Regions from separate parts of the Streptomyces collinus genome, predicted to be linked through region 4. Evidence: riboswitches for the same ligand, from Rfam matches in the RefSeq annotation. Region 4 holds a riboswitch; each other region holds the start of a gene.

Region 1 (2,190 bases), 1.3 Mb from region 4:
ATCACAGCTGCTGCTGCTTCTTGCGGCCGGTGAACAGGAAACCGATGCCGATGCCGGCGACCAGGCAGACGCCGACGTACCACCAGACCCCGAAGAAGTCCGAGCCGGAGTCCTCCTTCTCGTCCGAGGCCCCGGACGTGGTCTTCCCGGCGGTCTGCGGGGCCGGGCCCGTGGCGCCCAACTGCTTGACGAGGTCCGCGCCGCCGAAGTCACGCGGGTTCGTGCCCGTCGCGTGGGCGGCGAGGATCAGCTGCGCGTAGGCGGCCGGACCGCTCTGCGCGGCCCAGGACGCGGAGTTCTTCTCCAGCCACCGCACGGACTTCTCCGCCTGCGCGGTGTCCCCCTGCGCGGCGAGCGCGACGACCGCGTCGGCGGTGTTGCCGAAGTCGGGCTGGGGTTCGGCACCGGCCAGGGCGGACATGAGGTGGTCGCCGTCCTTGGCGAGGGCGGCGGTGAGGTAGCCCGCGCCGTTCGCCGCCGCCTGCCGCGGCGTCGCGGCCTTCTCGCAGGTCGCGTCGGACTTCTTGCCGGGCTCGACGACCATGCCCGTGCCCAGCGCGCCGAGCACACCGGCCGCCGTGGCGTCCGCGTTGGCGGCGAGCTCGCCCTTCTTGTCCGGCTGGAACGCGAAGGCGCCGTCGCCGTCCCCGCCGCAGGGCAGGGCGAGCTTCAGCAGCGCGTCGTAGGGGGACTTGCCGTCCTTCTCCACCTGGTCGGGCTTCTCGCCCGCGGCGGCGAGCGCGCCTATGACGATCGACGTCGAGTTGGTGTCGCTGGCCCCACCGGGCGAGTAGCCCCAGCCGCCGTCCTTGTTCTGCACGGCCTTCAGCCAGCCGACGGCCTTGCGGGTGACGTCGTCGTGCCCGCCGAGCGCGGTGAGGGCCTGCACGGCGGCGGACGTGGCGTTGGTGTCGAGCATGGTCTTGGCGTCGCACGCGGTGGTGGGGTCGGGGCGGTACGAGGCGAAGGAGCCGTCCGCGCACTGCTGACGCACCAGCCACTGGACGGACTTCGCGGCCGGCTTCACCCCCACGGTGTCCTGCGCGAGCAGCGCGAGCGACTGGCGCCAGACGCCGTCGAACTTCGGGTCCTTGTCGCCGTACAGGGCGGAGGGGAACGCCTGGGACGGCGACGGGGACGGGTCTGCGGCGGCCGGGGTGGCGGCGCCGATCACGGCGACGGCGGCCAGGACCGCGGCGCTGCGGCGGACGTTCATGATCGGCGGGTGCCTCTCCCTGTGGGGGAGCCGGGCAGCACGGGACACCCCGGCGGCTCGGCTCCGTATACCTCGACGGTGCCGTGACCGGCGGTCTGCCGGGCACGTGAGCCGGTCACGAAACCGTACGGGGCGATCCGGCTCACCACCTGGGCGGCGGTTCACGGTTGCGGGTCAGCGCCGGAATTGCACCGGCTTCCCCCCGTACGGTGTGATGACGACCCGCTTACTGTACCCGGACGTAGGAATCGGGCCGAGGGGGGCGGAGTGGGGGGGCTCGGGCCCCGGCTCATGGGAGGATCCTGAAGTGTTCGATTTCGGGATCGGCGGCTACCGGCCTCATTGGCTGAACGGTCGCTTCGCGGTCGAGGCAGCGCATGGCCGGCGATTGCGTGCTCTCATCGGCCGCCCGCTGGCCCGCGTCTGGCTTGTCCGGGACGTCCAGGACGACGAGTGGTTCTCCGACTGCCCCGTCCTGTTCGACTTCACCGGAGAACAGGTCGAGATCAACCACCAGAAGTTCGACGACCTCTCGATCACCTGGAACACGGTCGACCCCCGCCAGCCGGTCCGATGGGCCGACTTCGATCTCCAGTGGCGTCACGACAGGCGCCCCGAGCTGCACGCTCTGCAGGACCAGGTCCTTCAGGACGTACAGCTCCTCGAGTGGACGGGCGACGACATGGCCCAGGGAGCAGTCGCCGTCAGCTTCAGCTTCCCCCGCGGCCGGCTGACCATCGCCAACGCCCTCGACGACAACGAGCTCACCTTCGGGCCACCCGATTCGCGCTATCAGAAAAGAAGTCTCAGCATTCTCGAAGCTCAGCCGTCTTCCGCGGATCGTCCGCGAGAATGCGGGCCGCGAGCTGCCGTGCCTGCTCCTCCACGGACTGATCGTGGGTGACGAACAATTCGTACGCGTAAGAACATGCACGCTCTCCCGGTGCCTGGCCGTGCTGGAACTCGACATCGAC
Region 2 (2,190 bases), 6.9 Mb from region 4:
GCCTGCCCGAGCCGCTGCCCGAGGTCTCACCGCCGCTGCGGCCGAACAACCCCGCGTCCGCGCCGCCGCATACCGGGCGGGACCCGTACGCGGCCGCCGAGAGCAGCCACCCGACCACGTACGCGCTGCCCGCGACCCCCGGGCACCGCACCGCCGCCCGGGCCGCCCAGGCAGGGCGGTCGGGCCGCGCCCGCGGGCGCGGCGGGCCGGGCAGCCGGTCGAGAGTGGCCGCTACGGCCGCCGCCGCGGCGCTGTTCCTCGCCGCGATGCTCCTCGGCATGCGCTGGTTCTCGCCCGACACGAGCGCCGAGGGCACGGAACCCGAACCGTCCCCGACCGCGAGCAGCCCCGCGGCCACCCCGTCCGACGACTCCGCCTCGCCCATCACCTCCGATCCGGGGGCCGGGCAGCAGATCGCCACCACGCCGACCACCGGCACCGTGGCCGAAGTCACTCCGTCCACGCCGCCCGCCTCCCCGGCTCCTGTCCCGCCGGCGACCGGTGCCCCGGCCCCGACGCAGGGGACGGGCGACGCCGGGCCGGAGCAGCCGAACCCGGATCAGCCGAAGCCGGAGCAGCCGGTCCAGGCCGGGAACGACGGGGAGGGCGACGACGGCGGGGCCGACGGGGGCGACGACTGACGGGGCCCCGAAGCGGCCCCGCACCTGAGCGCCCGAGCGCGTGGATCAGCCGGGGGATGCGCCGGTGTGCGAGCGGGCGCCCCCTCGCGCGCCCCTGGGGCGGCTTGTCATCGGCCTTACCCCGGCCTTATTGTCACCAGGCCTTGGTGAACGGGAAATCCGGTGTGATGCCGGTGCGGCCCTCGCCACTGTGAATCGGGAAGTCCGGCTCCGGCCCCTCAGGGGGCAGCCACTGGGTCCTTGCGGCCCGGGAAGGCGGAGTACGGGCGGTGGTACCCGTCAGCCAGGAGACCGGCCAAGGCGCGTCAACCATCCACGAGGTGCTGGAGAGGGTCTGCTGAGCCATGCACATTGCCGAGGGTTTCCTTCCTCCGGCGCACGCGGTCGCCTGGGGCGTCGCGTCGGCGCCGTTCGTCGTCCACGGAGTCCGGTCGCTCACCCGTGAAGTGCGCGAGCACCCCGAGAGCACCCTGCTCCTCGGGGCGTCCGGCGCCTTCACGTTCGTCCTGTCCGCCCTGAAACTGCCGTCCGTCACGGGCAGTTGCTCGCACCCCACCGGCACGGGCCTCGGAGCCATCCTGTTCCGGCCGCCCATCATGGCGGTGCTGGGCACCATCACCCTGCTCTTCCAGGCGCTGCTGCTCGCACACGGCGGCCTGACCACGCTCGGCGCCAACGTCTTCTCCATGGCGATCGTCGGGCCCTGGGCCGGATACGCCGTCTACAAGCTGCTGCGGCGCTCCAACGCGCCGCTGATGGTGGCGGTGTTCGCCGGCGCGTTCGTCGCCGACCTGTCCACGTACTGCGTCACCAGCGTGCAGCTGGCCCTCGCGTTCCCCGACCCGGGCAGCGGATTCCTGGGCGCGCTCGGCAAGTTCGGTTCCATCTTCGCCGTCACCCAGGTCCCGCTCGCGGTGAGCGAGGGCCTGCTGACCGTGCTGGTGATGCGGCTGCTGGTGCAGTCCAGCAAGGGCGAACTGACCCGGCTGGGCGTGCTCCTCGCCAAGAAGCAGTCCCGGACCGAGACCGAGGCGGTGGCCCGATGAGCAGGAACACGAAGATCAACCTGGTGCTGCTGCTCGCCGTGGCCGCGCTGGCCGTGCTGCCCCTGGCGCTCGGCCTCGGCGACCACAAGGAGGAGCCGTTCACGGGCGCCGACGGCGAGGCCGAAACGGCGATCACCGAGCTGAAGCCGGACTACGAGCCGTGGTTCTCGCCCCTGTACGAACCGCCCTCCGGTGAGATCGAGTCGGCGCTGTTCTCCCTCCAGGCGGCTCTCGGCTCCGGTGTCCTCGCCTACTACTTCGGTCTGCGCCGGGGCCGTCGGCAGGGCGAGCAGCGGGCGCTGGAGCGCGAGGCCGGCGGCGCGCTCACCGGCGCCGCCGGGAAGTCCACCGCGGAACAGGACTGAGCCCGGGTGCTGCCGATCGACGCGGCGGCGCACAGCAGTCGCTGGCGCCGCCGCCATCCCGTGGACAAGGCCGTGCTCGGACTCGGCCTCACGCTGCTCGCGATCTCCCTGCCGCCCTGGCCGGGTGCGGCCCTGGTG
Region 3 (2,190 bases), 700 kb from region 4:
GCCCCCTCCGTGGTCACGAAGGAGTTCAGGGACATGTTCTGCGCCTTGAAGGGCGCGACCTTCACGCCCTGCCGCACCAGCCACCGGCAGATCCCGGCGGTCACGACGCTCTTGCCGGCGTCGGAGGTCGTACCGGCGACAAGAAGCCCACCGCTCATGTCATTTCCCCCTCTTCGATGACCGCGCGCTCATCAGCAACCGCGCACCGGCGCACACCCCGAGCGCGAGCCAGGTGACGCGCTTCGACAGCCGCACGGCCCGCTCGACGTCGCGCGTCCCGACGGCCCGCCCCCGCGTGTTCAGCACGGGCCGGTGCTCCACCCGCCCGCCGTACGACAGCGTCCCGCCCAGCCGCACTCCGAGCGCCCCGGCGAACGAGGCCTCCACGGGCCCGGCGTTGGGACTCGGATGCTGTGCCGCGTCGGCCCGCCAGGCCCTCACGGCTTCCCGCGGATCCGGCCCGGCCAGCACGGCGAGTACGGCGGTCAGCCGCGCTCCCGGCCACCCCGCGAGGTCGTCCAGCCGCGCGGAGGCCCAGCCGTACCGGCGGTACCGGGCCGACTTGTGTCCGACCATGGCGTCCAGGGTGTTGACGGCCCGGAACCCGAGCAGCCCCGGCACCCCGCCGAAAGCCCCCCACACCAGTGCCCCCACCACCGCGTCCGAGGTGTTCTCGGCGACGGACTCGACCACGGCCCGGGCCATGCCGTCGGCGTCGAGGGCCTGTGGGTCCCGCCCGCACAGATGTGGCAGCCGCGCCCGGGCCGCCTCGACGTCCCCGGCCTCCAGGGCCCGCCCGATGGTCCGCGCCTCCCGGGCGAGCGAAGTCCCCCCGACGACGGCCCAGGTGGCGGCTGCGGTCAGCGCGACGGAGGCGACGGGAGACGGCCGCACGGCCCGCGCGGCGACGGACCCGAGGGCGACGGTCCCTCCGGCACACACGGCGGTGTGCAGCGCGCCCCACCCGCGGTGGTCCCGCCACAGCACCTGTTCCACGGCGCCCGCGGCCCGTCCGAACGCGGCGACCGGATGCCCCCGGCGAGGATCACCGAGCAGCAGGTCACCGATCAGACCGGCGGCGGCGCCGTACGCGAAGACGCGACCGGCACCCATGGGCTCAGCCGGCCAGGAGGGCGGGCAGGGGTGGGGTGTTGAACCTCGATCGGCAGCCGCGCATGGCGATATGTGTCCTCACTCAGGGTGTCCACGCCCTGGTTCGACGAGACCGGCGGTGAGAGTTCCTGGCTCCCGGGGATCACTACCCCGGTGACAGTGGCGGGACCGCGCCGGACTTGCACCGGCTTCCTCTCCTGCCGCCGTACTGGCCCCGGCAGTCCACCACGGCCGCGAACCGCCGTCAACTTGCCGTTGACCTGCGAGGGGAGAGTGTGGAGAACCCCACATCGCCCCCTGCGCACACACGACGACCGGGCGGCACAGGACTCAGGTCCCGTGCCGCCCGGCGGACGTTGTGCGGTCGGGCCGTCAGGCCACGATCAGATAGATGCCGTACCCGACGGCCGCCGCGCACGCCGCGAAGCACGCGTACGCGCCGGTGACCGCGAGGCCCGCGGACCCGCCCTGGGCCACCGCCCGCTCGCGGCGGGACAGACCGGTGATGCCGAGGGTGAACAGGCCCACGAGAGCCACGGTGACCACGAGGCTGACGCCGAACACGGAGCCGAGGGCCGCCCAGTCGATCTTCATATCGGAGACTCTTCCTTGTTGCCGGTGGGCGGGGTCAGACCGTGGTGGTCGTGGAGGCCGTCCGCTCGGCGGTGGCCTGGGCCGGGAACGACGGCACCGGCTCCTCCGCCGGCGTGCCGGCCGGCGGCGGCGTCACCGCGGCCATCGCCGTGGTGACCACGCCCGCGGGCTCCGCGTCGTCGGTGTCGTTGACGTTGGTGTGGTCGACGATCTCCCGCCGCGAGAGCTTCCAGATGGCCGCGCTGGAGGCGACGAGGAAGACGGCCACCACCGCGGTGCCCCAGGCCCCGAAGCCGGTGACGTACTCGGCGAGGGCGCCCACCAGGGCCGCCGCCGGCAGCGTCAGACCCCAGGCGACGAACATCCGCGTCGCGGTCGACCAGCGGACGACACCGCCCTTGCGGCCGAGCCCCGCGCCCATCACGGCGCCGGAGACGGAGTGCGTCGTGGAGAGGGAGAAACCGAGGTGCGAGGAGGCCAGGA
Region 4 (2,190 bases):
GGCCGGCCGCAGAAGACGAGTTGTGCACCCTTGACCGGGTGCGGGTATTTCGTGGGGAACGCTTCAGGATTCCTGTACGCGGTGATGAGACAGCCGTGGGATCTCGATCGCCGGGCAGCGGTCCATCACCATCTCCAGACCCGCCGCGCGGGTCCGTTCGTAGGCCGCCTCGTCGACGACACCCAGCTGGAACCAGACGCCCTGCGCGCCCTTCGCGACCGCCTCGCCCGCGACGGCCCCGGCGAGGTCGCTGTTCACGAACACGTCGACGACGTCCACGTCGAAGGGGATGTCCGCCAGGCTCGCGTACCCCTTCTCCCCGTGCACCGTCTCCGCCTTCGGATGCACCGGCACGACGCGCTTGCCGAAGCGCTGGAGCACGGCGGCCACCCCGTACGCCGCCCGCTGCCGGTTCGACGACAGGCCCACCACGGCCCAGGTGTCGCCGAGCTCGGTGAGGATCCTGCGGACCGTTGCCTCGTCGCCGTACACCGGCGGCCTCCTCGTAAGTCGTGGACACGCTGCTCTCCCGGCAACGGCGCGGGACGCGCGGTGATTCCCGGGCGCCCCCGTGATAGCTTGCCGAGGCCAGTCGAACCCATGTACGTGGGTCAGGGAATCCGGTGCGAATCCGGAACTGACGCGCAGCGGTGAGGGGGACGGGCGGGGCCTCGGCCACTGGACTCCCTCGCGGACGTCCGGGAAGGCGCTCCGATCCGGGTGAACCCGAGTCCGAAGACCTGCTGGCGGCCCCCGCGGCCGCGTGCGGCGGGGGAGCACCGTACGACCGGGCTCCGCGAATGGGCCCTCGACGCCTGAGGACTGGTTTTCGTGCCCCTCGCCCGACCCGCCCGTGCCGCCGCCCTGCTCGCGGCCGGCTCCCTGCTCCTGACCGGCTGCGGCGGCTCCGCGTCCACCGACGCCAAGGCCGCCGTCACCCTCACCAACTGCGGGCACGACGTCCGGGTGGCCACCCCGCCGCGGTATGCCGTGTCCCTCAACCAGGGCACCACCGAGATCCTGCTCTCCCTCGGCCTCGCCGACCGCCTCGCGGGCACGGCCACCTGGACCGACCCCGTGATGAAGGGGCTGGGGAAGGCCGAGGCCAAGGTCCCGCGCATCGCCGACAACAACCCGTCCTTCGAACGCGTCCTGGACACCGAACCCGACTTCGTCACCGCGTCCTTCGTCTCCACCCTCGGCAAGGGCGGCGTCGCCACCCGCGAGCAGTTCGAGAAGCTCGGCGTCCCCACCTACGTGTCCCCGTCCGACTGCGCCGGCAAGGACAACTCGGGCGGCGGCGACGGCGCCCGCGACAAGGCCCTGGGCATCGACACCGTCTACGGCGAAGTCCGGGACCTCGCGACCGTGTTCGGGGTGAAGAAGCGCGGCGACGCCCTCGTGACCTCACTCCAGCGGCGCATGAAGAAGGCCACCGCCGGGATCGACGCCTCCGACGTCACCCTCCTGTACTGGTTCGCGAACTCCGAGTCGCCCTACATGGCGGGCTGTTGCGGAGCACCCGGCATCATCACCCGGGCCCTCGGCGCGAAGAACGTCTTCGACGACACGCACGAGGAGTGGCCGCAGATCAACTGGGAGACGGTCGCCGACCGCGACCCCGACGTCCTCGTCATCGGCGATCTGACCCGCAAGTCCCAGACCGCCGAGTCGGCCGCGAAGAAGATCGCCTTCCTGGAGTCCAACCCCGTCACCAGGACCATGGACGCCGTCCGGCACAAGCGGTACGTGCTGCTCAGCGGGCAGGCCATGAACCCGACCATCCGCACCGTCGAGGGCGTGGAGCAGGTGGCCGCCGGGCTGCGCCGGTTCGGACTGGTGAAGTGACCGCCCAGGGGCTGCCGGTCGCCGGGACCAAGCCCCGGCGCCGGGCAGGACTCGCGCTGGGAGTGGCCGGGACCGTCGCGCTCGTCGCCTCCCTCGCCGTCGCCATCACCATCGGTCCCGCCGACATCCGCGTCGCCGACGTGTGGTCCGTCGTGGCCGCCCGTCTCGGCCTCGGCAGCTCGGAGCTGACGCCGATCCGGGACGGGATCGTCTGGCAGCTGCGGCTGCCGCGCACCCTGCTCGCGGCCGTGTGCGGAGCCGGACTCGCCGTCTGCGGGGCGGTGATGCAGTCGCTGCTGCGCAACCCGCTCGCCGACCCGTTCGTGCTCGGGGTGTCCTCGG

What was found. Region 4 has a riboswitch for cobalamin ahead of RFN52_RS05765 (ABC transporter substrate-binding protein). Riboswitches for the same ligand answer to the same signal wherever they lie in the genome.
Region 1: another riboswitch for cobalamin. It lies ahead of RFN52_RS11715 (SCO2321 family membrane protein); the one in region 4 lies ahead of RFN52_RS05765 (ABC transporter substrate-binding protein).
Region 2: another riboswitch for cobalamin. It lies ahead of RFN52_RS36715 (energy-coupling factor ABC transporter permease); the one in region 4 lies ahead of RFN52_RS05765 (ABC transporter substrate-binding protein).
Region 3: another riboswitch for cobalamin. It lies ahead of RFN52_RS08955 (cobalamin biosynthesis protein); the one in region 4 lies ahead of RFN52_RS05765 (ABC transporter substrate-binding protein).

What each region holds. Positions count from the first base shown of each region.
Region 1 is NZ_CP133771.1:2,599,122-2,601,311, reverse strand. It holds gene RFN52_RS11720 (SCO2322 family protein) at 1-5, opposite strand, end outside; gene RFN52_RS11715 (SCO2321 family membrane protein) at 2-1,216, opposite strand; adenosylcobalamin-variant (AdoCbl-variant) riboswitch at 1,339-1,427, opposite strand; gene RFN52_RS11710 (hypothetical protein) at 1,524-2,120, shown strand; gene RFN52_RS11705 (hypothetical protein) at 2,023-2,190, opposite strand, start outside.
Region 2 is NZ_CP133771.1:8,152,007-8,154,196, reverse strand. It holds gene RFN52_RS36720 (serine/threonine-protein kinase) at 1-641, shown strand, start outside; cobalamin riboswitch at 769-955, shown strand; gene RFN52_RS36715 (energy-coupling factor ABC transporter permease) at 986-1,687, shown strand; gene RFN52_RS36710 (energy-coupling factor ABC transporter substrate-binding protein) at 1,684-2,052, shown strand; gene cbiQ (cobalt ECF transporter T component CbiQ) at 2,059-2,190, shown strand, end outside.
Region 3 is NZ_CP133771.1:1,991,607-1,993,796, reverse strand. It holds gene RFN52_RS08960 (cobyric acid synthase) at 1-158, opposite strand, end outside; gene RFN52_RS08955 (cobalamin biosynthesis protein) at 160-1,113, opposite strand; cobalamin riboswitch at 1,217-1,355, opposite strand; gene RFN52_RS08950 (hypothetical protein) at 1,486-1,707, opposite strand; gene RFN52_RS08945 (inorganic phosphate transporter) at 1,742-2,190, opposite strand, start outside.
Region 4 is NZ_CP133771.1:1,295,341-1,297,530, reverse strand. It holds gene RFN52_RS05770 (CoA-binding protein) at 64-492, opposite strand; cobalamin riboswitch at 588-748, shown strand; gene RFN52_RS05765 (ABC transporter substrate-binding protein) at 832-1,848, shown strand; gene RFN52_RS05760 (FecCD family ABC transporter permease) at 1,845-2,190, shown strand, end outside.